DNA from 2 places in the Halalkalibacillus sediminis genome. Region 2 is predicted to be linked to the other one. Evidence: a T-box and tRNA genes for the amino acid it is inferred to sense, from the RefSeq annotation. Region 2 holds a T-box; the other holds one or more tRNA genes.

Region 1 (10,732 bases), on a different contig from region 2:
GAAGATGGACTGCCTGACCCGACACGTCGATTAGAGACTTTTGAAGAAGTAAAGCAGGACCCAGGTAAGACATTGGCAATTCAAGGTGCTTATGATCGAAAAGATCGAGACCTTCTAAAAGCTATCTGGAATCAATTGATTTATACTCATAATCAGCCAAGTCCTGATAAGTATGAAGAGTATGTCGATGACTTGTTGACCCAACGCAATCTAGCTGAAATCTATCATGCGTTGAATACTTTCAATATTTCAAATGAGTTTAATGGTTTGATAAAGGGAACTGGTGAAGTAGATAAAATTGACGTTCCTACACTTGTATTAAGAGGTGAGAGGGACTTCGTTATTACAGAGGATATGGCAAAAGAAATTGTTGAGGACCTGGGTGATTTGGCTACTTTCGTAGAGTTGAAGGATAGCGGACATTCACCTTTAGTAGATGATATGGGCCAACTAGTTCGCGAGATTGAAGAATTTTTAAAGAAATAAAAGAAAGTGGGTTTGAAATGGGACGTTTAGGCAACAAAGTAGCAATCATAACAGGAAGCGCAAATGGAATCGGACTTGAAGCTGCCACTCTCTTTGCTGAAGAAGGGGCAAGGGTAGTGTTGGCGGACTTTGATGCCGAAACCGGGAAAAATCGTGAAGAAGTACTTAAAAGTGAAGGTCATGACGTATTGTTCGTGCAAGTAAATGTAGCAGATCGTGCGAGCGTAGATGCCATGGTAAAAGAGGCGATAGATGCATTTGGAAAGATTGATATTTTAGTCAACAACGCAGGTATCACTCGAGATGCGATGCTTTCAAAAATGACTGTAGAACAGTTCGAACAAGTGATAGATGTTAACTTGAAGGGTGTCTTCCATTGTACACAAGCTGTTCTTCCCCATTTAATTGAAAGTGGTAAAGGTAAGGTCATTAATACATCGTCTGTTTCAGGTGCATACGGAAATGTTGGGCAATCAAACTATGCAGCTGCTAAGGCTGGCCTGATCGGACTTACGAAAACTTGGGCAAAAGAACTTGGCAGGAAAAACATTAATGTGAACGCTGTGGCACCAGGTTTTACAGAGACATCTATGGTCGAAAGTGTTCCTGATCATGTGATTGAGTCCTTGGTGAAACAAGTGCCGATGGGTCGACTCGGGAAACCGACTGATATTGCAAATGCTTACTTGTACTTAGCTTCAGAAGAATCGGATTATGTGAATGGCCATGTACTCCACGTCGATGGTGGCATTATGATGTAAATACTTATTTAAGCAAACCCTGCAGCGAGGCTGTAGGGTTATTATTTTGAGCAAATAGGTCGTATTTATTTTGTAACTTACCTGTAACCAACCTCGATAAGATAAAGTTACATATTAACGTAAGAGGGGTTGGTTCATGTGCACAAGGAATTTGATTGGATAAGTAGCCGTGCTATTCTTTATCCAAATGACATAGCAATCATCGATGCTACGACCGACGATCGGTGGACGTACTCTGAAGTGGATCGTCGTGCAGAAGTATTGGCAACTCACTTTGTCAATCAAGGAATCAAAAAAGGTGATCGTGTTGCACTGCTTGCCCCGAATCATATCAGTTACCTGGACTTTTTATTCGCTGCGATGAAATGTGGAGCAATATTTGTTCCGCTCAATTGGAGACTCTCTGAAGAAGAGCTTAGTTATGTACTGGGTGATGCTGAACCGACACTGGTTGGGGTGCACGAATCCTTTCATCGCACTCATGAGTGGTTGGGCGTTTTTGGCCAAGCATTGGAGATAGCAGGCAACTCATATATCGACCAATTGCCTACATACACTGAAAATATTTTTCAAAAACCAGAAATTGATGATAAAGATCCTCTAGCGATGGTCTACACAGGCGGTACAACAGGCAAGCCCAAAGGAGCGGTATTGAGTCATCAATCGATATTCTGGAATGCGATGAATACTATTGTTAGTTGGGATTTGAAGAGGGATGAGTGTACACTAACCTCGATTCCGATGTTCCATACAGGCGGATTGAATGCGTTAACGACACCAATATTATTAGCTGGTGGAACGGTAGTGCTGGAGTCCGATTTCGAACCTGAAAAAGCAGTGAAGAACTTGATTAAGTATCGGTGTACTATCGTGTTGTTTATCCCTACGATGTACCACATGATCGTTCAGACGGATGCATTTCAGGAAGCGACGTTTTATGATATGGAAGTATTTTTATCTGGTGGAGCACCTTGCCCACTTTCGGTTTATGAGGAATTCAATCGAAAAGGACTCAGTTTTAAGGAAGGGTACGGTTTGACTGAAGCTGGTCCGAATAATTTTTATATTGATCCAGAAATGTCGAAAGTGAAGCAGGGCTCGGTTGGTCAAGAAATGTTATTCAACGAAATTCGCATAGTACGTTCTGATGGTGAGGAAGTCGCTACAAATGAAGTCGGGGAATTATGGCTCAAGGGTAAGCATCTGTTTGAATACTATTGGAAAAATGATGAGGAGACAGCTGATTCATTCCAAGGTGAGTGGTTTGTAACAGGTGACTTGGCCCGTAAAGATGAAGATGGATACGTTTATATTTCTGGCAGGAAAAAAGAGATGATCATTACAGGTGGCGAGAACGTGTATCCACTTGAGATCGAACATTGGCTGCAATCAAATGAAAAAGTTGACGAAGTTGCAGTGGTTGGAATCCCGGATGATAAATGGGGAGAAAAGGTAGCGGCGTTTGTATCGGTGAAAAGTGAAGATGTAACTGAAGAAGAGTTGATCCGATTTTGTGAATTAAAGTTGAGTAAATATAAGATACCGAAAGAATTCGTATTAATGGCTGAACTGCCAAAGACACATGTGGGGAAGATCGATAAAAAAGCATTGTTGGATGACTACGCGATTACAGAGTGATCAAATAGAAAGCCGAGTGAAGGTAGATACCCCCGCCCTCACTCGGCTATTTATAGCTTTTCAGTAAAATTCTATTTGGAACGACATCGACTTCAATGATTGGCTAATCATTATACATAAAAGTATGAGTCGTAGAAGCGGTTCTGTGCCTCTTTCAGAGGCTCTGGGAAAAGAATTGGGAGTATACAAGAGTTAGGTAGATAATCACTTTAAGGAGTTTCCAGAAGCGGTTTTTATAAACAATAAAGCGGAACGATTAACAAAGAAGGGTGTTCAGCTTTTCATAAAGTAAATGGGTATTCGAGGAACATTCTCACCATTTGCAATGCGAAATGTATTTATCAAGAGGTTGCTAATGAATAAGGAATTTAAGGGTAATACAATTGTTCGCGAGACAATTGAAAATTGAGGGAACTAGACACTATATAGGCATTTTCAACATGAATTAAATCAGTGTTGAGCGACCATGACCCATTGAAAGAGCTTCTATAACTTTAATTTTATGTTGAATAGTGTAATTGTTTGTTAAATTATAGTATCAATGATAAAATTTATAATATATAGTGGGTCTTATTGAGTGTGAATTTTCACACTTGGGCGATTTCATCTAGTATTAAGGTGAAACTATCTAAGGAACAAGATTTAGTCTTTAAGCAGATTTCTGCTTGTCCTACTTACTGTGTGGAGGTAGGCATTGGTCGGACCTTCAAGACCCACTATATAATATTTATTTAGGGTATGATGGAAATGGTCTTAACTAGAGAGCTCTTAGAAGAATATTTTAAAATCGACAATATTATTGATTACTATCATGAGAATAAAAGAGGTAAAAATTCAGTTGGAATTGATAAGGTAAATTCAAGGTTATTTAACGAGAACTTAAATTGGTACGCAAAGACAATTAACAGGAAGATAATGAATGGCTCCTACAAATTCACTCCTTATAAGCAGAAGTTGATTTCCAAGGGTAAATCGAACACCCCTAGGCAAATATCAATTCCTACTATTAAAGACAAAATTACGCTAGGCTTGCTAAAAGAAATTCTACATAAGAAATTCCTTACTGACATTTACTATGAGACTGTTCACACAATAATAAGTGATTTAGAGTCAGAAATCCAAGACCCTCATAAAGATTACTTCTTCAAGATAGACATCTCTGATTTTTATGGGAACATCGATCATGAGAAGCTTTTTAAAAAGCTACGAAAAAGAATAAGAGACAAAAAGCTCCTCAAGATACTGAAGCGTTCAATTAAGACTCCTACTGTAAAGGAGGGTTCCCAAAAAGATAAAACAGTCAACACAAGGGGAGTGCCCCAGGGTCTTCCAGTATCTAATATTCTTTCTAGCATTTATATGAATGCATTGGATGATAAGTACATAAATAGAAGCGACCTTATTTATAAAAGGTTCGTTGATGATATTATTATTATTTGTAACAACAAAGATAGCGATGCGATTTATAATGAGATTGTACGTGATCTAACTAGCAAAACCACATTAGATTTAATAATAAATCCTGAAAAAAAAGATGAAGGCTTTGTTAGCAATGGTTTTTACTACTTGGGATATTTCCTTGATGGTACCTCTACTACTATAAGAAAAGAAGCTATTACAAATATGAAAAAATCTCTGGAAAGTATCTTTGTTACAATTGCTCATACGTATAAAAAATCGAACCCTAATATTAATTTCTTCTTGTGGCAATTAAACCTCAGAATAACTGGAAGCAAATATGGTGGGAGGAAATATGGTTGGTTGATTTTTTATTCACAAATTTCCGAAGACAATGAAGACATCTTTCACCATTTAGATTGGTTCGTGAGAAAAAAATTACTTCAAGATAGATTTAAACTACAAAATCTCGTTGATAAGAACCAAATTAAGCGGTTCACTAGAGCCTATAATGAAATAAGGAAAAACTTCACTAACACTAGATATCTTCCAAATTTCGATAATTATTCGCACGAAAATAAAGTAGATTTTATTGAAGGCGTACTAGGGAAGCCTACAGTTGACTTATCGAAAGAACGAGTTGACTATATATTTAATAACACCATTTATAAAGAAGTAAACCAATTAGAAAAAGATATACAGGGTGTATCATTCTAGGGGGGGAGTTAAAATGGAAGATATACAGGCGGACTTATTATTGAAGCGTATTAAATCATTAAATACAAGGATATACCTCACTAGAAAATCGCGTATTAATACTGAAGATAGATTGATTAAGAAAAATAATTTCTATCAATTTATTAATGTATATTACTCTATAGTTCTAGTATTTTCATCTATCCTAAACCTCCAAGCATCACCTAAAACGTCACTATTTCTGCTAAGCTCATCAATTGCCTTGTCCTTATTTTCTTTATTCGTTATATCAAAAAATCTTACAGAACGACAATTTAGCGTTAAATTCAATTACATCAGGCTACAAGAGCTACTTAATGAATTGGACAGGATTGAAGATGATTTGATAGCTGGCATAAGAAAAATGAGTGATATAGTTAACTCATATGAGGAAGTTAACGCTAAATATATAAGCGCTTTATCATCTGTAGAGAACCAAGAGGAGGTCGACTACCTTAACTTCATTAAGTCTACTGGGTTTCAAAACATAAAATTAGATTCGAGTCAGAAGATTGTTCTGTGTAAACATGCTTTCAAAGAAACTATGAAGCGGGCTACATTAATTATTGCTCCAATAATTGCATATCTTTTACTGTGGTTTTTTATTTCATAGCAGCAAGACCATTGTACAGAATGTGTAATGGCCTTATATAGGGGCGTTTTATAAAGCAGGCTATAACACTAAATTTTCTCTAGGCTAGTAACTATTGGATCGAATGGTTTTACATTTTGGGCGATTGAGTAATAAGAATAATTCTGTTATATAATTACAGAATTTAAAACTGTATCAAAGAGCTAACTACTTTTATTGCGAATTTCTTGACCGAAGTAATTGGCTCTTTTTTTATTATCAAATTTAGGAAGGAGTTCAATAAATGAGACATAGCAAATTAACTGAAGTGTAAAGGTATGAAAGAGAAGCAAGCTGTTTATGCCCAACGAAATATTTGAGAATTTCATGGAGGAAATTCAGGGGGAGTCTTAACACATTGGTTTTGCTTACTCCTCTTACTACTTAAGGTTATACCGTCATTGAAAATACATAGTGAATCATTAAGATCGTGAGTTTTTAAAACTAATACTTGGGTACAGGTAAAGATGGACGCTAAATTATTTAATCAAACATGGAGTTATATTGGATGAAATGAACTACACTCGTACTTCCTATAACAATCCTTTATAATGGAGGTTGAATGATTTTAATGACTTGAGTTTGAGCTTTTTTGATATGAAAGAATTTCACTGTTAAGAGGAGTAATTCAAATGAACTTACCCATCAAACAACATATTGTTCCACAAACACATTTAAAGCAATTCACCTCTGGAAACGAGAAAATATGGTTGTATCAAAAAGATACTAAACATTTCAGAGAGCAAAGTATCAAAAAAGTTCCAATAGTGAAGGACTTTTACACTGTCACAGACGAGGAAGAAGATGAAAAGCTTTATGATATGGAACATTTCCTGGCAAATCAAATTGAACCACTTTATCAACCATACATAGAGCAACTCCAGAATAGAGAAATGTTGACAGGTTTGATGAAAAAACAATTTGCTTATTATGTTTCTTCTCAAAAGTTAAGGACAGTTAGTATGAAAGAAAAGGTAATAAGCGAGATTGAAATAGCCTTCAGAAAAGGTAAAGCTGGGAAATGGTTTGATAAGACATCAATAGAGCAATTTACTCGTAATTTTTATGATGGAGATGAAGAAATTACATATGAAGAATTTATTGAAAGAGCAGACGGAAGGTTGGAAGAAGTAAATATGGATATTAGCAAGGATTGTTTTGTTCAATTCCTTCCAGAAAAGATGATGGAGTTTGCGGGAAAGCTTGCTGAAATGAATTGGAGCTATCTTATTGCATCAGAAAAAAGATCTTTTATTACATCAGACAATCCAGTAGTCTTAGAGAGTGACATTGAGGACCCAGCTTTCTCTATTGATGGCGGGGTATTTCCTTTAACTCCTCATTTAGCACTTAATATTGATTCTTCAGAAGAGAGGTTTAAGAAAGTTGGCGGTAAAGATGTGAGAAAAATAAACGAACAAATAGTTAAACATTCTGATAGATTTATCTTTTCTCATAATGAAGGGTTTTTAAATAGTAATATTCAGAAGTTTATATAAAATATAAAGAGACTCCATTTAAGAGGTCTCCTATTTCTCATTCAAAGAGTTCATCCATTTTATCAAAGTCTGAAGGTGATTGGTATTCAATTTTGGTTAATAAGTCATTAAGCTGTTTTCTTAGTTTTTGGACGTTCGTAGCAAGGTTTCCATCTTGTTTCCATCCTGTTATCTCATAAATACGCCCATCTTCTAAGTGTTGAAGCCTGTTTTTGATTCCTTGAATCTCATATTCATATCTTCCCTCAATGTCATTGATCTTTTGTTTACTCATATCTGCTCCTCCTTTTTATTTACTAATTCGCTAGTCTATTATTAGATTCCTCCTTTTTTTAAAGGTGTATATTCATGTTTGTGGTTGACATTTATAATAGAAACATTACAATAAATCGTGTGATAATTTCATGCGAGAGGGTCAACCTCACTGAAATATGGTTATATGTCCTATCATGACAATAAAAATAATACGGGGCATTAGCTCAGCTGGGAGAGCGCTTCGCTGGCAGCGAAGAGGTCATCGGTTCGAGCCCGATATGCTCCACTCCTTAGGAACCCTTGAATATCAAGGGTTCTTTTATTTGTTGCAACAAAATGTATAAATTGGGAATAAAACTCGCAATCAATCAGATCCATAGTACTTTTAGTGCTAACCAAAGAGGTGTGTTGATTGAAAAGGTTAACAAAAAAATCCCCACTTTGGTACTGCGCCCCAAAAGTTAGAGTAAAAATCTAATTTCTGGGGTTCACTACCTTTGTGAGGAAATTTATTAAAATCTATAAGCGCTTTCGCATGTATTAGCTATTGCTTCATAGTAACAATGTTGTTTATATCGTCCTGTAAATGGTTGACCATACCATGTAGGAGGACATTCAGCATATGGATTAAAATACCAAAGGGCAAACATCGCAGGTTGTTGTCTCCAATATTTTACAACATCGCGTGCCAATCTTCGGTCTGCTTCTCTTGCAGGTCTATAAAATAAATTTCCTTTTTGGACTGCTTCAAAAGAATAATTTCCTCCTTGGACTTGGAAAATCACATCTCGTATGGACCTTACATCTTCAAAATCTAAACAATCAGCTTTTGTTCGATTTATAATAACATTGCCGACCATAAGCATCCCTAGTCGTCCTTCACCCTCGGCTTCTGCTCTCATCATCCTTGCTATTAGATCGAGATCTTTTTCGGTATAAGCTACTCTTGCCAAAATTATCACCTCTAAATGAATTGTATGAAAAAGTCATTAAAAAATGTAGGTTTACTAATTTTTATATGACTGGGCAAGCATTACTTTGATAATTGTTTTATATTCCCTTGACGGAATATTCCTTATGAGTTATATTTAAAATATGGAAAAAATATTAAGTGCTCTTGCAGAACCAAATCGAGTAAGAATTGTTCAAATACTTAAGGAAGAACCGCTTGCAGTAGGAGAAATTGCTGATAAACTCCAACTACGTCAACCTCAGGTTTCTAAACATTTAAAAGTATTACATGATGTTGGTATCGTTGAGGTGATACCAAGAGCTAACAGAAGAATTTACAAACTAAAACCTGAGCCATTCAAAGAGTTAGATGCTTGGATCGATTCCTTTCGATCAATTTGGGAGGATCGTCTAGACCGGTTGGATGATTATCTACATGAGTTACAGACCGAAGAAGCGAATGAGGAATAAGAAGAACTTCATCTTTGTGAAACCAACTGTTCAATTGGAGTACTAAGTATTTTAGCTTCAAAAACTTTATTGGAGGAATGTAGATGAATGAAAACAAAGTAAGTTCACAGATGAAGCATTGGGTGGAAGGGAAAGACTTAGTGGTTGAACGGATGTTCAATGCACCAAGGGATCTTGTGTTCAAGGCGTTCACCGACCCAGATCATTTGGCAAATTGGTGGGGCCCAAAAGGTTGGGAAACAACCATTCATCGTTTTGAGTTGGAGCCGAAAGGTGTATGGCATTATTGTATGCATTGTGTAGATAAGGAGCAAGTTGATTTTTACGGACAAAAATCTTGTGGAAAATCAGTATTTCACGAAATTATATCTCCTGAGAAATTGACTTTCACTGATACATTTGCTGATGAAGAAGGTAATCCCACACCGGGAGCTCCGGAAATGTTTATCACATTAACTTTTGAAGAAAAGCAAGATAAGACCAAACTTATTTCACGTACACAGTTCTCTTCTGAGGAAGAACTACCAAAAGTTATGGATATGGGTATGGTTCAAGGTTTAGCTTCACATTATGAAGAACTTGAAAATTATTTAAAGCAATTATAATAAAAAAGGTCAGACAACAAAATTAGTTGTCTGACCTTTTATAATAATAAGTTGAATACTTTAACAAGGTAGGGGGGAGGTCCTACCCTGTCAATTATTTTATTGGCTTATCGCTTGATAGGATTGAACTAAACCATAACCGTAGTAATCAGAGTTACCCAAATATTCGGCAGTTTGTTGTAGAAGTGAACGCAGTTCAACGTTTGAAAGACCTGGTTTAGCCTCCCATACCTGTGCTGCAACACCTGCTACATGCGGTGAAGCCATTGAGGTACCATTTAATGAATCGTAGCTGTTTCCTGGAACAGTGCTAAGAACACTTACTCCGGGTGCAGATAGTTCAACATCCGGTCCATGACTAGAGAATGACGCACGGTTGTTGTTTTGATCTACTGCTGCTACAGCAATTACAGAGTCGTATTTTGCTGGATAACCAACCGTATCACCCCAGCCCCAAGAGTTACCGCTATTACCGGCAGCAGCTACCACTAATAGACCTTCATCATAGGCAAGGTTAGAATATTCTTCTAAAATAGATGAACTTGTAGATCCACCAAGGCTCATGTTAATAACATCCATTCCATTTTGGATAGACCACTCAATACCTTCAGCGATACCAGAGTAAGAACCGCTTCCTTCTCCGTCTAGAACTTTGACTGCATAAAGATTAGCTTGTGGAGCGACTCCAACGACTCCAAGGTTGTTATCTAATGCTCCAACAGTACCCGCAACATGGGTCCCGTGGCCGTTCTCATCATTATATGGAGAATCTCCGAAAACAGAATGCCCACCAGCAACATTTAAATCCTCATGAGAGCTGTCAATGCCACTATCTAGTACTGCTACATCGACTCCTGAACCAGTGTAGCCATTATTTTGAGCTTCTGTTCCTTCAACATGTGGAATTCCCCATGGAGTTTCTTGAGCAAAGGCTTCAGCCTCAGCATTCTCTTCGACAAACTTTATTTGGGGATGATTTTTCAATCCCTTTGCTTGTCCATTCGTTAGTTCTAGGTGGTAAACAGGGAGTAGACTAAATTCGTGCAGTATGTCATTATCCTCTACACCAAAAGCTTTAAGCAACCCTTTTTTTGCAGGGCCATCAAACTGAACTAAGTACTCTTTTTCCTCACCTGTTTCCGCCTCATCAGCAAATGCAGTTTGGAAAGGTACCAAAAGTAACGCCAGCACACTCAACAATACTAATAACTTCTTCACGACATCTTCCCCTTTCAAAATTTTTATCCACTAATGTCTAGCAATGATCCATTTGTTGTTTTGAAAGAAATTATTGAATCGAAT
Region 2 (10,732 bases):
GACTTGGAAAAGTGTCAAATCATCTTCATTCCCATCATTTTCTTCATAGCGGAAAGCGAAAACCTCTACTTCCTCATCTTCAGCTTGTTCAGCTGGAACAGCTACAAGATAGGATTTCTCTGTTTCATCAACATCAAATGTAAATAAAACATCAAATAAATGTTCTTCACCAGATTCATCTGGAATGATAATTCGCTCTTTCTCTTCCATTTCGTTCACTCCTTTTTATTGGTTGGCATCTAAGTAACTTTGAAGAATCATGACGGCTGCCATTTTATCAATTACTTTCTTTCGTTTCTGCCTGCTTACATCAGCTTCTAGCAACACTCTTTCAGCTGCCATTGTGGTTAATCGTTCATCCCACAATACGACTTTCACATCATACTCATTTTCTAAAAAAGTAGCAAACTCTTGTGAAGCTTCGCCTCTTGGACCAATAGTACCATTCATGTTCTTCGGCAGTCCAACAATAATCTGGCTAATATCGTTTTTTTGAATAATCTCTTCCAGTCGACTGGAAGCAGTCGAATAGTCGGATTCATCCCACCGGACTGTCTCTAACCCTTGCGCAGTGAAGCCTAAGGCATCGGACACTGCAACTCCGATTGTTTTTTCTCCGACATCTAAACCTAATGTTTTCATTAACGTTCCTCTTTATTCCCTTTTAGATAATATTTCACGAGCTCTTCGATCATTTCATCTCGCTCGACCCTGCGTATCAGATTTCTAGCATCGTTATGACGAGGGATATAAGCAGGATCTCCAGAAAGTAAGTAACCTACTATCTGGTTGATTGGATTATAACCCTTCTCTTCTAGGGAATGATACACAGAATGTAAGATCTCATTGACTTTCTTTTCTTGTGAATCATCTGAGAATTGGTACTTCATCGTGTGATCGTTATTCATTATCACATAACCCCCTCGTTAAACTGTACTTCTATTATAAACTGATTGATTAAGAAGATAAAACAGTTTTAATATAATCTTTTCCTGCTTTCAATGATTCATCAATTTTTTCAGGTTGTTTTCCGCCTGCTTGAGCCATATCTGGACGGCCTCCGCCGCCTCCTCCACAACGAGTTGCTGCTTCTTTTATTAAATGACCTGCGTGGAAACCTTGATCAATTAAATTTTTAGTAACTCCTGATGCTAATTGTACTTTACCATCGTTCTCCATAGCCAATAAAACGATCCCAGATTCCATCTTCTGTTTCATATCATCCACCATTTGGCGTAAACCATTCATATCATTCACGCTAACCTTTGCTGAAAGAAGTGGGATTCCTTCGACATCTTCAATCTGATCTTTAAGTCCAGCAGATTCTGCTTGAGCCATTTTAGCTTGAAGAGATTCTTTTTCTCTTTCAAGTTCTTTCATGTCTATAAATAGCGATTCAATACGTTGTGGAACCTGATCGGATTTTGTTTTTAATAGAGCTGCTGATTGGTTTAACAGATCTTCTTTTTCTCGAGTAAAATAATAAGCTCCCTTACCTGTTTGAGCTTCAATTCTTCTTGTTCCAGCACCGATACCTGTCTCGGAAACAATTTTAAACATTCCTATTTCAGAAGTGTTTTTAACATGACAACCACCACAAAGTTCAATGCTATAATTATCGATAGATACAACGCGCACGACATCTCCGTATTTTTCACCGAATAATGCCATTGCACCCATTTCTTTAGCCTCTTCTATAGTATGGTTCTCAATTGCAACATCAATAGATGCCCAAATTCTTTCATTGACCGCTTCTTCTATTTCAACGATTTCCTCATCCGTTAAAGCATTGAAATGGGAGAAATCAAATCGAAGTCGATCAGGGGCTACAAGTGATCCCGCTTGATTTACATGGTCACCTAGAACATCTTTCAGAGCTTGATGTAATAGGTGAGTGGCAGTATGATTTTTGACTGTTTGTACTCTAGAATGAGGTAGTACAAACGCTTCTAGATTCTGTTTAGCTTGTAGATAACCTTCTTCGACCTCTATATGATGAAGATTTTGGCCATTCGGCGCTTTCTGAACATCAATGACTTTTGCTCTTCCAGTCGATGATCCGATCCAGCCTTCGTCTGCGACTTGTCCGCCACTTTCTGCATAAAAAGGAGTATCTTTCAAAAAGACATATGCTGATTCTCCAGTATTCACTGAGTCGGCAAGTTCTTTGTTAGACACGATAACCTCTAGTGTGGTTTCAGTTTCTAAATAATCATAGCCAATGAAAGTGCTCTCAACATGAACATCTTGAAGAACCTGATCTTGCACTTGCATGGAGTCTACTTTTTGGCGAGCTTGGCGTGCACGATCACGTTGCTCCTTCATTTCTTTATCGAAACCTTCTTGGTCAATCGTAAATCCAGCATCTTCTACATACTCTTCTGTCAATTCTTTTGGAAAACCATACGTATCATAAAGAGTGAACACTTCTTTTCCAGGAAAGATATTAGAGCCTTTCTCTTTTTCAGCTTTCATTACCTTCTCAAGAATAGCTAGCCCATCTTGTAACGTATCGTGGAACCGTTCCTCTTCTGTTTTTATTACACTTTGAATGAAGTCTTTTTTCTCGTTGACTTCTGGGTAAAAATCTTTCATGATCATTGCAACTTCATCCACTAGTTGATACATGAATGGTTCGTTGATATCCAACTCTTTAGCAAAACGGACTGCTCTTCTCAGTAATCTTCTAAGCACATATCCTCGCCCTTCATTTGAAGGTAATGCACCATCACCAATCGCAAAAGAAACTGTACGCACATGGTCCGCTATCACCTTGAATGCAGAATCCTGTTCCGTCGCTTCACCATATTTTTTTCCAGAAACTTTTTCAGTTTTTTGGATAATTGGCATGAAAAGATCCGTCTCATAGTTTGTAGGGGTATCTTGAATAACTGAAATCACACGTTCTAAACCCATCCCTGTATCAATATTTTTCTTCGGAAGAGGTGTGTACGTATCATCCGGATTATGATTGAACTGAGAAAATACTAAGTTCCATATTTCTAGATAGCGTTCATTCTCCCCACCTGGATATAGCTCTGGATCGTGTGGGTCATTTCCATATTTTTCGCCGCGATCATAAAAAATCTCTGTATTCGGGCCACTTGGACCTTGCCCAATATCCCAGAAATTTTCTTCTATACGAATAATTCTCTCTACCGGAACTCCTACTTCATTTTTCCAAACCTGATAAGCTTCTTCATCTTCAGGATGTACCGTCACTGACAGTTTTTCTTCGTCAAGGTTCAACCATCGCTCATCAGTTAGAAACTCCCATCCCCAGATCATTGCTTCCTTTTTAAAATAGTCTCCTATTGAAAAGTTTCCGAGCATTTCAAAAAATGTGTGGTGACGAGCTGTAAACCCAACGTTTTCGATATCATTTGTGCGAATTGATTTTTGAGCGTTCACGATTCTTGGATTGTCAGGAATAATACTACCATCAAAGTATTTCTTCAAGGTTGCTACACCACTGTTGATCCACAATAGAGTTGGATCTTCACGAGGCACAAGTGATTTACTTGGCTCCACAGAATGTCCTTTTTCCTTGAAAAAATCTAAAAACATTTGCCTAACATCTGCTGATTTTAATGTACTCATTTTTCTCCTCCTAAATAGATCTATCTAATTTTCAATTAAGTTAAAGTCTTTAAAAAATTAATGCGCTGTTAAAGCTCATTGTTTAGAAACTTTGAGTGTCTAAGTATGCGCTCGTTGATTCTGACGAATCGTGGGAGGCGGCGACTCCTAGGGGACTAGCACGAGGTGAAAATCACGCAAAACTCACGAATGGTGAGTTTTGGGAAGTTGAAGCCGTGCCCCCAGGAAAGCGTCCGCCTTCAAACGATTCGTCAGAATCAACACCAAACAGAGCCAAAAATAAAAAAAACCGTCCTACATAAAATTTATGCAGGGACGGCTATATCCGCGGTACCACCCTAATTATAGGTTCCAATGACCTATCAACTTTAGTGCACGTTAACGGGTGCAACACCGGCGGGGATTAGCCGCACTCAGGAATAGCTTTCAACGACACTTCACCGAGGATCTCTTTCAGCCTAGAAGATCCTTCTCTTATCAGTGGGCTGTCATCTACTGTTTCCTTCAAAGTTTTCAATATAGATATGCAGTAATTATAGAAAACGAACAGGCTCTTGTCAATAAAATCAATATGTAGCTACTGACCCCTTGAGATCAGTAGCTTTCATCATTACAACCAGCGCCTTCGAGCACGCTTCATGGTTGATCTTAATCGTTTGACCGTGGGGTTTTTACGAAATCTTTTCCGGTTACCCATCATATACATGACGGCTGCTCCCATACCCATTTTGACACCGCTATTTACTATTCGGTTCAATGAAGATCACCAACCTTTTTCTCAGTTCTCCTATTCGAAAAATAAATCGTCCAAGGACGAAACTGAGCCATCTTCTTCAATTTCATGAACATGCATTTGTCCTTCTTCGACTGTAATCTCAATTAAACATGTCCAACAATAATATTGCTGTTCACCGATTTTACCGAGATTCGACGTTTGACAGTTTGGACATTTCATACCGACAAACTCCTTTTAACCATTAGTTTGTCATTCAGCCTGCCCAAATAGCTTTATTTCTATACCCACGTGTCCAACAGTCATAGTATGTTTCAATTACATGAAGTCATAAGGCGTAATTTCTTCCTCATCGTCTTCTTCACCCATCTCGCCTTCAATAAAGTGCCGTAAACGTTCGACTAAACTCGTATTTCTTTCAAATGCATTCTCCGTCTTGACGCCCTGTAGGAAATATTCATATTCACCACAGATGATCAACGAGGATTTGCTCCGTGTAATCGCGGTGTATAATAGGTTTTTAACAAGCATTCGCTTAAATGAGCGAATAATTGGCAAAATAACAATCGGGAACTCACTACCTTGAGACTTATGGATAGAAATAGCATAAGCGTGCATAATTTGGTTAAAATCTTGTTTTGTATATCTTACTTCAAGTCCATCGTAATCAATGACGATTTCGTCTTTTTTCGATTCAGTTTCGGAACCTTTTAAAATTCCTACGATCTCACCAATATCCCCATTGTAAACTTGCTTTTCGGGTTGATTGACTAACTGAATAACTTTATCACCTGTTCGGAAGATGTGGTCGAAATGTATAATCTGTCGTTTTTGTTTACTTTCAGGATTAAAGATTTCTTGAAGAGTTTCATTTAATTGATGTATACCGACTTCTGTTCGGTACATCGGGGCTAATATCTGAATGTTTTTCTTCGAATACCCCTTATCTAAAGCTTTTCTTACGATGTTTTCCACCATAGCTAAAGTTTGGTCTTTTCTAGTTTGAATAAAGTTAAAATCCGACTTTTTAACAAGTTGGAGATCATCCACTTGATCATTCTTAATTTGGTGAGCCAACTGTACGATAAAAGAGTCTTCTTTTTGACGATAAATTTCAGTCAAGTGACTTACTGGGATACGATCACTCTTAATGAAATCTGCTAAAACTTGACCAGGTCCTACTGAAGGTAGCTGATCCTCATCCCCAACGAAGATAACCTTCATGTCTCCTGGAATAGCTTTTAATAAATGGTTAGCTAACCAAACATCAACCATTGAGAACTCATCAATGATGATTACCTTACCTTTTAATGGATTAGCAGCGTTTACTTCGAATTGATTCTCTCCGGTCCAACCGAGTAAACTATGAATTGTCTTCGCCTTCAACCCAGTAGATTCAGATAACCTTTTCGCGGCTCTTCCCGTTGGTGCGGTTAAAATATAATCCGACTTATTGACGCCTTGATGCTTCTGAAAAAGTCGATCATAGCAAGTGATGATGCCTTGGACAACCGTTGTTTTACCTGTACCAGGTCCTCCCGTCAAAATAAGCACCTTTTCTTCCAATGCTTTTTTGATGGCTTCATATTGCTCTTCACCGTAGGATAGTGATTCTTGTTCCTCGATTTCCCCTAAAGCTTTTAAGAGTGAACTTTCATCCACAGTCTCATCTTCTTTAGCATCGATAATCCTCGTTAATTGAGAGGCGATTCCTTCTTCTGCATAATAAAGTTGAGGTAAATAAACCCTGGTGTCTTCTTTCACAATGAGGTCTTCTTCCTCAAGAGCTTTGAAGTGATCTTCCACACCCAAATCCGCAGTATTTGAAATACCTTGAAACAATAACTTCATCACTTTTTCCATCAAGTAATTTTCTTCTACATATACATGTCCGTTCGATGATTCCTGTTCTAACACATGTAAAACTGCTGCCTGAATCCTTGTCGGATGGTCATGGGTAATCCCAAGCGATTGTGCAATTTCATCAGCGCGTTGAAACCCGAATCCTTCAGTAGTAAATACAAAATGATAAGGGTTTTCTTGTAGTTGTGCAATTGTCCGTTCCTGGTACTGCTGATAAATTTTCTGGGCCATTTGCAACCCGACACCATATTTAGCAAGCTCTAGAGTGACTTGCTCAAACCCTTGATTCATACGTAGGTCTTGAATGAATCTCTGTTTAGATTCCTTTTTCATACCAATTACTTGATCAAGTTCAGCTTCATTTTTCAAGATTTTTTCTACAGCGTTGATCCCGAGTGTATCGACGATTCTTTGAGCTGACTTCTTTCCAACACCGTAAAATAAATCACTCGAAAAATATTTGACCAAGTTATCTTCTGTTTTTGGCAATTCTTTTTCATATGTAAAAACTTGATATTGCTCGCCGAATTTAGGGTGTGATTTCATCGAGCCGTAAAAAATATAGTCGTTTCCATGTGTGAGAGGAGGAAAATGTCCTTTGACGACCAATTCTTCCTCCTCCACTGTTTCATTTGTTTCAACAACAGAGACCGAAGCGATGGAGAACTGTTCTTCACTATTATGGAAAATCATATGATTCAGTTGACCTTTCACAAAACTTTTCTCATCCATCCTACGGCCTCCTCCCTTTTACTCTTCATTGAGTGCAGCTTCTACTTGTTTCTTACCATTCCCAGCAAGTACGTGATCAGGCTGGATTTCCAGTGCTTTTTCAAAATGCTTAAGAGCTAACTCTGGTTCTGGCTCCTCCAGATGAAGATATCCTACACCTAGATTATAATGAGCATCGCTATGCATCTCATCAAGTGCAATCACTTTCTTCATTTGTTCAACCGCTTCTTTGATCATATTGATATATGCCAAGTTCAACCCATATTGGAATTGAATATCGATATCTTCTGGAACCATTTCACTAGCTCTTTGTAAATAAGGCAATGATAGTTTTGGTTGCTCTTGGCTCATCAGTGAGCGACCAAGCATATAATACACGTCTGCTTCATCCAACCCAGCTTTCATCGCCTCTTGATAGGCTGCTGTAGCTTTTTCAAAATCTTCTTCTTCAAAATAAAGGTTTCCGAGTCCGTAATGAGCAATTGCCGCTGTTTCATCTAGAGCTAGTGCTCTTTCATAAAAGCGCTTCGCCTTTTCAGATTCATTAACCTTCGCTAAAAGATGTCCAAAATTAACATAACCAACCGGGTCTTCTGGATTTTGTTCAAGATAATCATTGAAAACTTTTGCTGCCATTTCCATTTTTCCTTCTTGCAAATATTCGATTCCTTGTTCTATTAAGTTCATATTCCCTCTCCTTTCTTTTATGTAAGAAAAGCCACCACAAAAGTGCTGGCTTCTTTTTTTATGCTAAATACGATAATTCTTTTGTATCTTTATACACGTTTTCAATCGTTCCGCCACCAATACATACTTCTCCGTCGTAAAGAACAACAGCCTGTCCAGGTGTTATCGCACGTTCTGGTTCTGCAAATCTAACTTCCAGAGTTCCGTCTTCTTTAGGGTATACAGTCACTTCACTATCCTCTTGACGATAACGGAACTTTGCTGTGCAGGTGAAAGGTTCACTCAGATCTAAATCAACTAACCAGTTAACGTCAACTGCTTCTAACGAGTCTGAATACAATGATTCGTGATGGAAACCTTGAGCAACATATAAAATATTATCTTCCAAGTTTTTACCCACTACGAACCACGGATCTCCTGCTCCCCCGATTCCAAGGCCTTGACGCTGCCCGATAGTGTAATACATCAGCCCATCATGTTTGCCTTTGACTTCACCTTCAAGTGTCTCCATATTCCCAGGCTGAGCCGGTAGGTATTCACTTAGAAATTCTTTGAAGTTTCTTTCGCCAATAAAACAAATTCCCGTACTATCTTTTTTCTTAGCGGTAGCTAAGTCATTTTCCTCTGCAATTCGTCTTACTTCCTTCTTAGACATGCCACCTAAAGGGAACATGATCTTAGGCAAAATTGAAGCTGGAATTTGGTTAAGGAAATACGTCTGATCTTTATTTTGATCGACACCACGAAGCATTTGATACGTACTATCATCAGATTCTCTGATTTGTGCATAATGTCCAGTAGCTAAATAATCTGCACCTAACGCCATCGCGTGATCCAAGAAAGCTTTGAATTTAATTTCTTTATTGCACATTACGTCCGGGTTCGGTGTTCGTCCCGCTTCATATTCATTTAAAAAGTACGTAAATACCTTATCCCAATATTTCTTTTCAAAATTCACTGAGTAATATGGGATATCTAGTTGGTTACATACTCTCGCCACATCTTCATAGTCCTGAGTGGCTGTACAAACGCCGAATTCATCTGTATCATCCCAGTTTTTCATAAAAATACCTACGACATCATATCCTTGTTGCTTAAGCAACAATGCAGTCACCGATGAATCAACACCGCCTGACATTCCTACTACTACTCGAGTATCTTTGCGTTCTTTCATGTTATCACCACCTTATCCTTGTAACCTTTCGATTATTTTCTTTATTTTTTCTGCCGCTACAACCATTTCCTCTTCAGTATTATCGATTCCAAAGCTGAAACGGATTGAATTTCTTAGTTTTGGATCTTCTTCACCGTACATCGCTTTTAGAACATGAGATGGATCGATAGAACCCGCAGTGCAAGCTGATCCAGAAGAAACTGCTATACCTTCTAAGTCTAAGTTCATCAAAAAGATCTCAACGTCCATACCCGGAAAACTGATATTCATAATATTAGGTACCTTTTTCGAATCTTCCCCATTAACCTCATAAACGATAAATCGTTCGTCGAGTTCTTTTAGCAGTGTGTCTGTGAGTTTCTGGTAATGTTCCGTTCTTTGTCCCATATCACGTTTCAACACGTTGACAGCTTGTTTGAATCCTTCTATGGCTAAAGTGTTTTCAGTTCCTGAACGCCACTTCCGCTCTTGTTCACCACCAAAAACTCTTCTTTTTAAATCTACTTCATTTCTTTTATATAAAAAGCCAATACCTTTAGGTCCGTAAATTTTATGTGAAGAAACACTTAACAAATCGACCCTCAGGGCATCTACATCAATTTTTTCCACTCCAAATGCTTGAACGGCATCCGTATGGAAAACAGCTTGATGATCTGCTAATAGTTCACCTATCTCTTCTAACGGTTGACGATGACCAGTTTCATTATTCACGGTCATTACGCTGACAAAAATCGTATCCTCACGCAATGCTGCTTGTACATCCTCAACAGAGATCACACCGCTAGGATCAACAGAGAGATAAGTAACTTCGAACCCTTCTGCCTCTAATTGCTCAAATGGATGTAAAACTGCATGGTGTTCAATAGAACTTGTAATAATATGCTTCCCTTTGTTGCTTCTTGCATATACAGAACCGAAAATTGCCAAGTTATTTGCTTCAGTTCCTCCACTTGTGAAAATAATAGAAGAAAAGTCAGCATTAATTGATGAGGCCATCAAATTTCTTGCCTCATCCAACAGCTTCTTACTTTCACGGCCGTAATGATGAATGCTGGAAGGATTTCCGTATTGGTTCGATAAATGTTCCGTCATCACGTGTGCAACCTCTGGGTGAACAGGAGTTGTTGCCGCGTGATCGAGATAGATTCTTGTCATACTTACACCTTCTTTTTGAAGAAAACTTTCTTTGGTTTATATATAAAACATGTGCTCTTCTTGATAGTTGTTATCATCATACTCAGTTAGATCTTGCAATGTCGTCGTTTCAAGGACATCTTTGACAGCATCGCGGATCCTTTTCCAAAGCTCTCGTTTGGCTGGTTCCTCATCGTCCATTTCTTCTACTGGTCGAATAGGACCCTCTAACGTTCTGATAATATCCGCTGCTGTAATCATTTTCGGGTCTTTCGTTAGCAAATAACCACCCTTAGCTCCTCGCACACTCTTAACAAGTCCTGCATTTCGCAAAGGGGCAATCAATTGCTCTAAATAATGCTCAGATAGTTCATAGTTCTGCGCAATTGTTTTTAATGGCAATGGTGTATCGCCATAATGTCTTGCCAATGCGATCATGATTGTTAATCCATAACGTCCTTTTGTTGATATTTTCATTAGTCCTTCATCCCTTTTATAACAACTACTGCTCTATAATGATTATACTTTGAAATGTTAGCAAAAACCAAATGTCATTATAGCATGACTTTTTCTATTATTGCACCCATTCTAGTTTAGCTTCTCGGATTCTTTTTTCGCCCATCCTGACGTAACTTCCCTAGTTTTTCATATGTTTGGGCATAACGTTTTTCTTCACCAAGTTCATTTGGTTTATAATAATTCACATTTTTGATCGAATCAGGGAGGTATTCTTGATACACCCAACTATTCGGATAATTATGAGGGTATTTATATTCGATGCCATGACCTAAATCCTTAGCTCCCTGGTA

What was found. A T-box is a leader RNA that pairs with one kind of tRNA and senses whether it is charged. The one in region 2 lies ahead of alaS (alanine--tRNA ligase), so its partner is inferred to be a tRNA-Ala.
Region 1: it has a tRNA-Ala gene. The T-box ahead of alaS (alanine--tRNA ligase) is inferred to sense a tRNA for this amino acid. The anticodon was not compared.

What each region holds. Positions count from the first base shown of each region.
Region 1 covers NZ_PJNH01000004.1:263,912-274,643, forward strand. Annotated here, with positions in the region: gene phaZ (intracellular short-chain-length polyhydroxyalkanoate depolymerase) at 1-486, shown strand, start outside; gene fabG (3-oxoacyl-ACP reductase FabG) at 504-1,247, shown strand; gene CEY16_RS13910 (class I adenylate-forming enzyme family protein) at 1,386-2,885, shown strand; gene CEY16_RS13915 (reverse transcriptase/maturase family protein) at 3,633-5,000, shown strand; gene CEY16_RS13920 (SLATT domain-containing protein) at 5,014-5,631, shown strand; gene CEY16_RS13925 (DUF4238 domain-containing protein) at 6,282-7,148, shown strand; gene CEY16_RS13930 (hypothetical protein) at 7,186-7,422, opposite strand; tRNA gene CEY16_RS13935 (tRNA-Ala) at 7,617-7,689, shown strand; gene CEY16_RS13940 (cell wall hydrolase) at 7,916-8,356, opposite strand; gene CEY16_RS13945 (ArsR/SmtB family transcription factor) at 8,499-8,825, shown strand; gene CEY16_RS13950 (SRPBCC domain-containing protein) at 8,909-9,430, shown strand; gene CEY16_RS13955 (S8 family peptidase) at 9,530-10,648, opposite strand.
Region 2 covers NZ_PJNH01000001.1:905,207-915,938, forward strand. Annotated here, with positions in the region: gene CEY16_RS04815 (DUF1292 domain-containing protein) at 1-210, opposite strand, end outside; gene ruvX (Holliday junction resolvase RuvX) at 226-642, opposite strand; gene CEY16_RS04825 (IreB family regulatory phosphoprotein) at 642-908, opposite strand; gene alaS (alanine--tRNA ligase) at 958-3,600, opposite strand; T-box leader at 3,909-4,117, opposite strand; gene CEY16_RS15310 (hypothetical protein) at 4,388-4,555, opposite strand; gene recD2 (SF1B family DNA helicase RecD2) at 4,652-6,928, opposite strand; gene CEY16_RS04840 (tetratricopeptide repeat protein) at 6,947-7,615, opposite strand; gene mnmA (tRNA 2-thiouridine(34) synthase MnmA) at 7,674-8,789, opposite strand; gene CEY16_RS04850 (cysteine desulfurase family protein) at 8,802-9,944, opposite strand; gene cymR (cysteine metabolism transcriptional regulator CymR) at 9,981-10,400, opposite strand; gene CEY16_RS04860 (replication-associated recombination protein A) at 10,517-10,732, opposite strand, start outside.